Regions from separate parts of the Paenibacillus sp. Mc5Re-14 genome, predicted to be linked through region 3. Evidence: riboswitches for the same ligand, from Rfam matches in the RefSeq annotation. Region 3 holds a riboswitch; each other region holds the start of a gene.

Region 1 (3,959 bases), 1.7 Mb from region 3:
TTCGGAAATGAATCCGGATTCTGTCATCACCAGCTGGGAAACGAACGAGAAATACGTGTGGGGCAGCGCGGTGACGCATCCTAAATTCTCCATCTTGGACCCGAAAAACACCTTTTCTGTGCCACGTGATCAGACGGTTTATGGCATGGTGGATATGATGAGCCACGTCTTTGAACAGTACTTTCACAATGTTAAAAATACACCGCTGCAAGATCGTATGTGCTTTTCCGTGCTGCAAACCGTGATTGAAACGGCACCTAAGCTGCTGGAGGATTTGCACAACTATGAGCATCGCGAAACGATATTATATGCTGGGACGATTGCCCTGAACGGTACGCTGCAAATGGGCTACTTCGGGGATTGGGCTTCGCATACCATTGAACATGCACTATCTGCTGTATATGATATTCCTCATGCTGGCGGTCTAGCGATTCTGTTTCCCAACTGGATGAGACATACAGTGGATCAGGATGCTGCACGCATGAAGCGGCTGATGCTCAGTATGTTCGACTTGGACACTGTAGGTAAAACTGACAGAGAAATTGCCTTGGAAGGTATTGACCGTCTAAGTGCGTTCTGGACAAGTCTTGGTGCCCCTTCTACCCTGGCCGATTACAACATTAATGATGAAGAATTGGAAAACATCGCAAGCATTGCGGCCCGTGAAATGGAGTACGGAGGTTTCGGTAATTATCAAAAGCTGAAACAGGAAGATATTTTAGCTATTTTGCGTGCATCGTTATAACAATTAAAAGGGAGTGTCCTCAAGCCTGTGATGGCTGAGAGCACTCCCTTTTATTATTTATGAATTGATCGTTTGTCCTTTTTCTTCTACTTGGATAGCCGCCCCTACATTGGCACCTGCAAGAATGCCCTTTTTCTTATTAGGATACAAAGAGTTCATATAAGTGCGAGTTTCGGCAACGACAATTCCCGACAAGCCGAGCAATGCAATCAGGTTCGGAAAAGCCATCATTGCGTTAAAAATATCTGCCAGCAGCCAGATGGCATCGAGCTTGATGAACGCGCCTCCGGCAACCAGTATGATGAACAGATAACGGTATGGTTTAATCCACTTGACCCCAAGCAAATATTCAACACAGCGTTCCCCGTAGTAGTTCCAGCCAAGTATCGTTGTGAACGCAAATAAAATAAGGCTAATCGTCACGAGCTCTGCTCCAGCCGGAAAGGCACTGGAAAACGCATGTTGAGTCATCAGACCTCCATCATCATTTCCACTCCATATTCCCGTAACCAGCAATGTAAATCCTGTCAAATTACAAATAATCATCGTATCGATAAAAACGCCCGTCATGGATATTAGTCCTTGTTCTGCGGGCCATTTCGTCTTAGCTGCTGCTGCTGCGATTGGCGCACTTCCCAAACCAGCTTCATTTGCAAAGATCCCTCTGGCAACTCCGCTTCGCATCGCCAGCATAATCGTGGCTCCGGCAAATCCACCCGTCGCAGATGTTGTCGAGAAAGCCCCTTGTAATACTAGTGCGATCGCATGAGGAAGCTCTCCTGCAAACTTAATGAGTACGATTAAACAAACCACGATATAGAGCCCCGACATGAATGGAACAATCTTTGTGGATACCTTGGCGATACTTTTGAGTCCTCCAATCGTAACAACAGCCGTCAACACGGAAATAATGATTGCTGTAACTACTGTTGGCACGCCAAAACTACTTTCCGTAGAAGAAACGATAGCCTTTACTTGCGGAAAAGTACCGATTCCAAATAGTGCTACAAGAATACCAGAAAAGGCAAACAACATCGCCAGCGGCTTGAAACGGCGGCCAAGCCCGTTTTCAATATAATACATCGGTCCACCCGAAAATTGTCCGTTCCGGTCTTTAACACGGTATTTAACGGATAATAACCCTTCCGCATATTTGGTTGCCATCCCGAAAAAAGCTGCAACCAGCATCCAGAATAATGAACCGGGCCCACCCAGTTTGATCGCTGTTGCGACACCGACGATACTTCCCGTACCTACAGTAGCTGCGAGTGCCGTACTCAATGCTCCAAAGCTACTGACATCCCCGCTGCCTTCGTCCGGCGCTTTACCAATTAGCTTGAGCGCTAAGGGCAATCGAATAATCTGAAGCATCTTCAGACGAATCGTTAGCCACAACCCAGTGCCCATGACGAGAATTAGAAGCGGCGCTCCCCACATCCAACTGTCAATTGTTTCTAATAAATGTACCAAATTCATTTCAACCCGCTCCTCCAGCATATTAAAAAACAAAAAAGAGTCAAATCCGTTGATTCGACTCCTGGAGAGGTTAAAGGCACGAAAAATAAACCAATTTGTACAGGATTTTATCTCTAAAAAGCCTAGAGTATTCCCTGTCACAGGTTATTCGCGTCTCTGTCCTTTTGCCTGAGAGTTTAAGCAGATGATAATCTGCGGTGCACCTTCGGCGCCCAATTAAGGGTCTCTCCAGAGTTCTGTCCGTTTACGGTCCCTGCTTGTTGCTGTAAATCAGCTTAAGCACCTGAGAGTTTTGCCCCTTCGGTCGGAACTTTCGTTCCATCTCCCGCAAACATCAACCAGACATATGAAATTTTTATTTATTATACAGAAAACTTTCAGCGTATTACAAGTGAAAAATTTGTGAAGCCCTCTGACGAATCAATAGGGTGTCTATACAAAAAGCGGGTACAGCAGATTGCATCCTAAGGATTTTCTCTGCTGTACCCGCCAAAACGATATAGAATTACAATTCTTCACCATTGGTTGCTATCACATTTTTATACCAGTTAAATGAGTCCTTTTTGGAGCGTTGGAGCGTTCCGTTACCGTCATCATCCAGATCAACGTAAATAAATCCGTAGCGCTTGGACATTTCGGAAGTAGACATGCTCACAAGGTCGATAGGACCCCAGCTGGTGTAACCAATCAGATCAACACCGTCAGCAATGGCTTCCTTCATTTGGGCAATATGCTGACGCAAGTAATCAATGCGATACGTGTCATGCACAGAGCCGTCCTCTTCTACCTTATCGTACGCACCCAGGCCATTTTCCACGATGAACAGCGGCTTTTGGTAACGGTCATAAAACGTATTTAGTGTAACACGCAGGCCGATCGGATCAATCTGCCATCCCCAATCGGAGGACTGCAAATACGGATTTTTCACACCGCCAATCAGGTTCCCTGCTGCCTTTTCTCCTTCTGGACCTGCCGATACGGTCAAGGTCATGTAGTAGCTAAATGAGATAAAATCAACCGTATTATTTTTCAAAATTTCAGCATCGCCGGGTTCTGTCTGGATCACAATATTATTTTCTTCAAAATAGCGGTTCATATAGTTGGGATACTCCCCACGAGCATGCACATCCGTAAAGAACAGATTCATTTGATTTTCATGCTGTGCTTTCAGAATATCCTCTGGGTTACACGTATGTGGGTAGCTTTCAATGCGAGCCAGCATACAGCCGATCTGAGCACCCGGAATGATCTCATGTCCCCGTTTGGTCGCCAGTGCACTTGCTACAAATTGATGGTGCAATGCTTGATATATCGCTTGTTGCTTGTTTTCTACACGGTCAATAACCACACCGCCGCCAGTAAACGGACTCATAGTCATGACATTGATTTCGTTAAAGGTCAGCCAGTATTTTACTTTATCCTTATAGCGTGTAAATACCGTTTCGGCATATTTTACGTAATGATCTACGACTTCGCGTCCCAACCAGCCATTATACTTCTGTGTCAGACCTAGCGGTGTTTCATAATGTGACAATGTTACCAACGGCTCAATACCATACTTGCGCAGCTCATCGAATACATTGTCGTAAAATTGCAATCCTGCTTCATTCGGCTCGGCATCATATCCATTCGGGAAAATCCGCGACCAGTGGATGGACATCCGGAATACTTTAAAGCCCATTTCTGCAAACAAAGCAATATCTTCTTTGTAGCGGTGGTAGAAGTCCACTCCTTCACG
Region 2 (3,959 bases), 2.0 Mb from region 3:
TTTGCCCTCAATGGCCTTATCGAACTTCTTCAATATCCATGCAGCCAGCGGACCAGCTACCATCGCGCCCAGGAACATCGGGATATCGGCCCCCACAATGACCCCCATCGTCATAATGGCACCGATCACACCTCCACGCTGTCCGTGAATCATCGTGCCTCCCGTGTAACCGATCAGCAGCGGCAGCAAATAATTTTTCATCGGATCAACCAGTTGTGCAAAACCCTCATTCGGAAACCACCCGGTCGGAATAAAAAGGGCCGTAATTAATCCCCACGCGATAAAGGCTCCCATATTGGGCATAACCATACCGCTGAGAAAGCGGCCAAAACGCTGTACGGCGACGCGAGCGCCACCGTTTGAACTGGACTTTGTGCCCACTGTGCTCATATTCATATCCTCCTTGTGAGTAAATAGCATCACTACCTTTTCTTAAAATTCATACTAAATGACAGCGCTATCTTCATCAACGAAATGAAAACGTACTTTCGTCATGAACGTTGATGACAACATTTAAATTTAAAGTAACGACAAGGCATTATACCTGTATAATTCTTCTTAATATGGCCGATAACAATAGAAATTAGTCGAAAAAACACTGTTGTAAATCTGTGCAATTGTATAAAGAGGCTCTCTTCTAAGCCTGCGCAATCAACGTAAATACGTCTTCTAAAAGACAACAAAAAAATAGCCGCTATGTCAGGTCATAGCGACTATTTTATACAAAAACTGAGCGGACTAACGATGCTCTTATTTAATTCAATATCCATATAAAAAATCAGAATAAAGCGCTATTATTTCATGCTGTATTGCTCATTATTGCTCATCCGAAATCAACTGCTCGTACTGCTCCGCAGACAGCAACTTGCCCAGAGCTTCCTCGACATCATTGCTCATCTCTACTTCGATCATCCAACCCTCTTCATAGGGTGATTCATTCACCAGCTCAGGTGTACTTTCCAGAGCTTCATTTACTTTCAAAACGGTTCCCGTCACCGGAGCAAAAAGATCGGATACGGTCTTCACCGATTCAATTGTACCAATCTCCGCCCCCTGTCCAATCGTTGTTCCCGCCCCAGGTAATTCCACAAAAACAATATCACCCAATTGATGCTGTGCAAAGTCTGTAATGCCGATCCGCAACGTCCCATCCACTGTGCGCTGAACCCACTCATGTTCGTCTGTATACCAAAGTTGCTGTTTCACTTCACTCATCCTGCTTCGCCTCACTTCCACATGAATAAAATGCTTTTGATCACCTGTATTAGACAGGTTAAGATTATGACAACAAGAACATCCATGTCAATAATACTAACAAAAATACTTCATACCAACTCATATAGCGCAGTCCATAAAAAAATGATAACTTGTAACAAACGCTTACATATCCTTATTTATATAATAAATGTTTTTCATATTGTTTTATATGACATTTTTATTGACATTTTGAATGGATTTGCGTATTAATGGGTTATAGTAATTGCTTTTGAAAATACCTCGACAACTGCAAACGCGGATGAACGCGGAGGGAGAGACTACCAAAAATATTCGCATCGCTGTTGTCGTTTGTGAGACAGTTGGGCACGCGAATCGGATCAAGTTGTTATCTGCAAAACCGGGTAACATACCGTTGATCCAAAAGGTAGCGCCGAAGGAGTAAACTTGCATTGCAGGTGAATCTCTCAGGCAAAAGGACCTCTGCCGGACGCATCTCTGGAGAGCATCCGTGAAAAGAGCGGATCACCCAAGGGGAAACCTGGTTCACACCGGGGTAACTTTCTGGTATCAAGGACAGAGCTGAAAGAAGAGTATGGACTGCCGTCTATACGTTTCTTTTAGCCTGTCTTTTTTGTTTAGCCGATTACACTGGATAGGAGTGAAAAAATGTCTAATTTGCGAAGAACACCACTATATTCGTCCTACGGGACGCAGCCCGGGGTTCGTTGTATTGACTTTGGCGGGTGGGAACTCCCCGTTCAGTTTAGCGGCATTCAAAAGGAGCATGAGGCCGTCCGACAACGTGCAGGTTTATTCGATGTATCGCATATGGGCGAGTTCTTGGTTGAAGGCAAAGAAGCTGAGGCTTTTTTGCAACAGGTAACTACGAATGATGTCAGCCAGTTGGAACCGAGCCAAGCACAATATTCACTCCTGTGTTACCCCGATGGAGGCGTAGTGGATGACTTGCTTGTATATTGCAAAGGACCAGAGCGCTACATGCTCGTTGTGAATGCCTCCAACATCGACAAAGATTGGGATTGGCTCATACGCCACGTACCAGCATCGGTTCATCTGGAGAATGTGTCTGATGCGATAGCATTGCTGGCATTACAAGGACCGGAAGCAGCACGTATTACCGCAGCCGTGACAGATACAGATATTACGAATCTGGCATCTTTCCGATTCCATGAGAACGTGCAATTGTTCGGAGCAAAAGCACTTGTCTCGCGAACTGGATATACCGGCGAAGACGGTTTTGAATTTTATATCCCTGCTGAGGAAGCACCCGCCGTGTGGGATGGTTTGCTTCGTTGCGGTGAATCGTATGGACTGATTCCCGCTGGACTTGGTGCTCGCGATACGCTGCGCTTCGAGGCACGGCTCCCGTTGTACGGACAGGAGTTATCTGCCACAATTTCACCGCTTGAGGCTGGTTTAGGTTTCTTCGTCAAGTTGAACAAAGGAGATTTTATCGGCAGGGAAGCACTGCAACGTCAAAAAGAACAAGGAATTCCTCGCAAGTTGATCGGGCTGGAAATGATTGACCGCGGTATCCCGCGCGCTCATTATCCGGTGTTCGCTGAAGGTCAACGCATCGGTGAGGTCACAACGGGTACTCAATCGCCCACCTTGAAGCGTAATCTGGGGCTGGCCCTGGTGGACAGTCGTTTTAGCACCCTATCGACACCGCTGGAGGTCGAAATTCGTGGTAAACGCCTGCGTGCGGAAGTGGTCCCAGCCCCCTTTTATAAACGGCTACGCTGATCTTAATCCTCTTCATTCTAAAAAAGCGATCATGTCAGATATAAAATTCTGGATTTTCCAATTAAGACTATGTATTAACTAATTTACTATCTAAATTTTGCTTTTCGAAAGGAGCCAGAACCTATGAAGCAGCATCGCTATCTCCCCATGACCGAACAAGACCAAACCGAAATGCTGCGTGTGGTGGGCGTATCATCCATTGATGATTTATTCAGTGACATTCCAGAGGCTATTCGATACCAAGGGGAACTTCCTCTTTCCTCTCGGCTCGACGAAAGAGCCTTAACTCGCCACATGGCCGAGCTGGCCGGACGAAACGCCAATACAGATACACATGCCAGCTTTCTTGGTGCAGGTATTTATGATCATCATATTCCATCCGTTATCCAACACATCACCTCACGTTCCGAATTTTACACAGCCTACACCCCCTATCAGCCGGAAGTAAGCCAGGGCGAGCTGCAAGCCATTTTTGAATTCCAGTCGTATATTTGCGAATTGACAGGTATGGCGGTAGCTAATGCCAGCATGTACGATGGGGCTACAGCTCTGGCGGAAGCGGGCTCATTGGCCGCTTCCGCCACGCGTCGTAAACAGCTTATCGTATCAAGGTCTGTCCATCCAGAGGCACGTCAGGTATTGGCAGCCTATGCACGCGGATTGGACCTGGACATTGTGGAAATCGGCTGTTCGGATGGCGTAACGGATGTCGATGCGCTAGCAACGGCCGTATCGGAACAGACGGCGGCTGTTTTGATCCAAAATCCCAACTTTTTCGGAGCCGTGGAAAATCTGAAGCCGATGGCTGACCTCATCCATGCGCATCAAGGGCTTATGGTTGTTAGTGCCAATCCACTGGCACTAGGCTTGCTAGAGACCCCTGGTAAGCAAGGCGCGGATATTGTTGTAGGAGACGCGCAGCCACTTGGGATCTCATCCTCCCTCGGTGGTCCGACCTGCGGTTACTTTGCCGT
Region 3 (3,959 bases):
GTCTTGTCCCGCTTATTCTCACCATGTTTGATGTTTAAAACCTCTCATGAACATTACATACCGTTTTTGTCGGAATAATTTGAATACATCCTATCACCAGTATATGGATATATCAATTAAGATTATGCTATCAACATCATTTAAAAAATCAATGATCCAGCAGTAGCGCGACTTTCCTGGCACAAAATGTAATCAAATAACCAACCACAGGTTAATTTTCATCACAAAAAAGCCGTTTGATCCCCTACAGAGGATCAAACGGCTAACTAGCACCCAACCACTCACACTGAATTCTTTACGTTTATTACGAAGCCGCTCCATAGGAGCCCGACTTGAACGTTTTTGGATCGTACCATTTGTAGCCTGCTGCTGGAGCAGACCAAGGCTCGGGTTGCGGTTCTGTGGAAGCCGCAGGCTCCTCAAACGGCAGAAGCTTCGTCGGTTGATCCAGCGTTAAACCTGCCACATCGGATAATTTGGTGTAGTCCTGCTTCCACGCAAGCCATTGGACCGTTTGCACCAGGAAGGTGGCATCGTCCACTTCCTTGAAACCATCATATGTCTTTTTCGACTGTCCGTTTTCTTCACGCGCATATTTCGGTGTAGCATCTTCTACAGGGGATGAATCACCGATAAATGCTGCCTTGCCTTGACCCACCTTGGAGATCGCAGCATAAGGCCCTTCCGCACGGCCTCCACCGTTATAGACACCTTGGTCTACAGCATTACCCCATTTTTTCGTACCTGTAGGGATATAGGCAATTCCTTTGGCTTTGGTAGGATCAATAATAGCCAGCGTAGATCCCGCATGCATGGCAATCGAGCGTACACCCTTGGTAATGCCAAAGGATTGATCTGCGGTTACAATGTCCGTAGCATTCACGTCGCCAAGCGCATTATAACGGAAACGAACACCAAAGTTGGTTGCCAGCCAATCGGAGCTAGTTAACCCCTGCATCGCCGGTGATGCTGCTTCTTCTGTAGTCATCCCTTTGGCCGGATTAGTATAGGCTCCACGACGGTAGCCATTCATAACCTCAGAGGAATCCCAACGGTTTTTGTTACGGTCCGCATTATAGTGGTCGGAGATGAAGAAGACACTTCCCCCGTTATTCACATATTGCAGCAGGGCAGCCTGCTCGGATGCCTTAAAGGCAACATTCGCCTCACCGATGATGAACACATCATATTGGCGCAGCTTATCATAGGTTATGGCCTGTTCTCCATAAGTAAAAGGAATGGGACGGTTCAGTTGGTCCACTGTAAAACCTACATTACGCAATCCATTGGCAAAGTCGGAGAAGGCGCCTTCAATAACCCAATCTGCTGCCCCAGCCGTCTGTGCGTGCGTATTATCGAACAGCACCTTTTTGCCTTTGCCATCCGGCAGTGTAGTACCGGGTTGACCCGGATTTCCAGGTTCAGGTTCGCCAGGTTCACCTGGTTCCCCCGGCTCGCTTCCGTTCACCAGTTCAACAGTGCTTGGACTTTTCACTCCACCAAAATTATTGTAGGCGCCAAGTGTACCCGTCACACGGATTTTGCTGCCAATCAGCTCAGGATGGCCTGTTAGCCCAAATTGCCCTCTGTACGCTGATGTCAGCTGTACATCCAATAGATTAGACGTGCTTCGTTCATTGGCCTGGTCGGCAATCAGTACGTTAAAATCATTCGCAAACGGAGAAGAAAAATTAGCCGTTTTCGATCCGGTAGCATGTCCGACGATGTAACCTTCCACCGTCACTGTGCCTCCACTGCCTTGGCGCTGGAGTGCCTCGGCTACTGTCAGTGCTCCCTCCGCTTTGACCTGACCGAATGGAACGAAGATCCCGATCAGCAGCGATACGATCGCTGCCAGATGCAGCACCCCTTTCAAACGTGAACCTGTGAACCGCAAGCCTTTTACCATACGTCAATATCCCTCCTATAATTCCATAAATGTAATTGTCCTCTATCAGATTAGCTATCAATCTTCTAATTCCTTCCTGATTTCATCCATAATTATGTAAATTTTATTCTTATTTATCGGAAACTCACTTGTTTATGTAAAAATTGAACCCTGCGATTGACACCGAGCACAGCATACATTACGCTAAGAAAGATATGTAGAACGGTATACGCGAATGAAGATGACGGGAGAGTCTGTCCAGGGGCTTACACGCTGGCGGCACCGAAGGAGCAAGACGCCAACACCCGGCTGGCGGATAATCTCTCAGGTCCATGTATCGTCATCTGACGCAACTCTGGAGAGAGCGCAAGCCACCCAAGGGGTAAGGCGGTAAGGACACCGCACGAAACTCTCAGGTAACGAGGACAGAGATAAGGGAAACTTCCTTATCCTGTCCTTTTTTGCGCTCACATTGTACGTCAGCATTAGGAACCGTCATAGCCGCGCAAAAACGCGGAAATACCATATACTATGGTACTAGAACATACAGGGGGCCACACCATGCGTTTCAAAGATGTATTTTCCATTATCGGTCCGGCCATGACCGGACCTTCCAGTTCACACACTGCAGGCGCGGTGCGGCTTGCACGCGTTGCCCGTCACTGGCTCGGGACGCAGCCTGACCGTGCCCGCATGACACTGTACGGCTCCTTCGCCGACACATACAAAGGACACGGTACAGACCTGGCGCTCATCGCAGGACTGCTCAATTACGATACAGACGACCACCGAATTCCAGATGCCGAGCAATGGGCGGAGCAGGCCGGTATGGCCGTAGAATTTGCCGTAAGCGGACTACCCGCCCCCCATCCGAACACCGTCCGTTTTGAGCTGTGGAAGGGTGAGGATCAGCGTACACTGCTGGGTTCCTCCATCGGCGGTGGCAGCATCCATGTCCAGCAGCTCAACGAATTCCGAGTCAACCTGACCGGAGAGCTGTCTACGTTGGTGCTTCTTCACTCGGATAAGCCCGGTACATTAGGTGCAGTGACTTCAGCGCTCGGCGCTGCTGACATTAACATTGCCTATATGCACGTGGATCGCAAAGGTCGGGATGGAGAAGCACTTACCGCCATCGAAACGGACAGTCCTCCTACGGCTGAATTAATCGCAAACCTACGATCCTTACCACATATGTACGAAATTAAAATGATTAATTTGAAAAAAGGAGCTGAATCTGATGCGATTTAGCCATCTGCATGAAATCAGCGCTATATGCGCTGAGGAATCCACCACGATTGGCCGCCTGATGATTCAAGAGCAGGTACAAGAGACGAATTCAACGGAAGAAGAAATCTTCCGCCAAATGTCTGATTATTATGAAGTCATGAAAGAGGCTGTTCATCGCGGTCAGACGCAAGACACCGTATCCCGCAGTGGATTAACGGGCGGCGACGGCAAGCGCTTAGCCGAATATCTGCGGACTGGGGAAACCTGCTCCGGCGATGCCTCCGCGCTCGCCATGGCTTATGCGCTCTCCGTGTCGGAGGTTAATGCGTCCATGGGGCGCATTGTCGCCACGCCCACTGCAGGTTCATGCGGAGTCATCCCCGGTGTGTTCATTAGTGCGCAGGAGCGGTTCGGCTGGGATGATGAGCATATGGTGCACGGCTTGTTCGCAGCCGGAGCCATTGGCTACGTCATCGCCAACAATTCCTTCATTTCCGGCGCGGAGGGAGGCTGTCAGGCTGAAATTGGTTCAGCCATCGGGATGGCCGCTGGCGCTATGGTCGAGCTACGCGGTGGCACACCTGAGCAGGCCGTTCACGCCGTAGGCCTAGCGCTCAAGAACACGCTCGGTCTGATATGCGACCCCGTCGCCGGACTCGTCGAGATTCCGTGTATCGTGCGCAACGGGCTGGGAGCCGTGACTGCGCTAGCCGCAGCGGATATGGCTTTGGCGGGTGTGCGCAGCGCCATTCCGTCTGACGAAGTCATTGACGTGATGCTTGAAGTCGGCAGCGCAATGCCGTCAAAGCACCGCGAGACCGCCAAAGGCGGCTTGGCCCAG

Evidence for each region. A riboswitch is a leader RNA that binds a small molecule or an ion and turns the genes downstream of it on or off. The one in region 3 is predicted to bind glycine.
Region 1: another riboswitch for glycine. It lies ahead of BN1546_RS17265 (alanine/glycine:cation symporter family protein); the one in region 3 lies ahead of sdaAB (L-serine ammonia-lyase, iron-sulfur-dependent subunit beta).
Region 2: another riboswitch for glycine. It lies ahead of gcvT (glycine cleavage system aminomethyltransferase GcvT); the one in region 3 lies ahead of sdaAB (L-serine ammonia-lyase, iron-sulfur-dependent subunit beta).

Annotation. Positions count from the first base shown of each region.
Region 1 is NZ_CVPD01000001.1:3,794,936-3,798,894, reverse strand. It holds gene BN1546_RS17270 (iron-containing alcohol dehydrogenase) at 1-745, shown strand, start outside; gene BN1546_RS17265 (alanine/glycine:cation symporter family protein) at 803-2,221, opposite strand; glycine riboswitch at 2,368-2,463, opposite strand; gene BN1546_RS17260 (glycoside hydrolase family 1 protein) at 2,727-3,959, opposite strand, start outside.
Region 2 is NZ_CVPD01000001.1:4,020,095-4,024,053, reverse strand. It holds gene BN1546_RS18430 (PTS mannitol transporter subunit IIBC) at 1-390, opposite strand, end outside; gene gcvH (glycine cleavage system protein GcvH) at 817-1,215, opposite strand; glycine riboswitch at 1,517-1,708, shown strand; gene gcvT (glycine cleavage system aminomethyltransferase GcvT) at 1,885-2,985, shown strand; gene gcvPA (aminomethyl-transferring glycine dehydrogenase subunit GcvPA) at 3,109-3,959, shown strand, end outside.
Region 3 is NZ_CVPD01000001.1:2,062,488-2,066,446, forward strand. It holds gene BN1546_RS09385 (DUF6359 domain-containing protein) at 305-1,909, opposite strand; glycine riboswitch at 2,124-2,238, shown strand; gene sdaAB (L-serine ammonia-lyase, iron-sulfur-dependent subunit beta) at 2,450-3,139, shown strand; gene sdaAA (L-serine ammonia-lyase, iron-sulfur-dependent, subunit alpha) at 3,129-3,959, shown strand, end outside.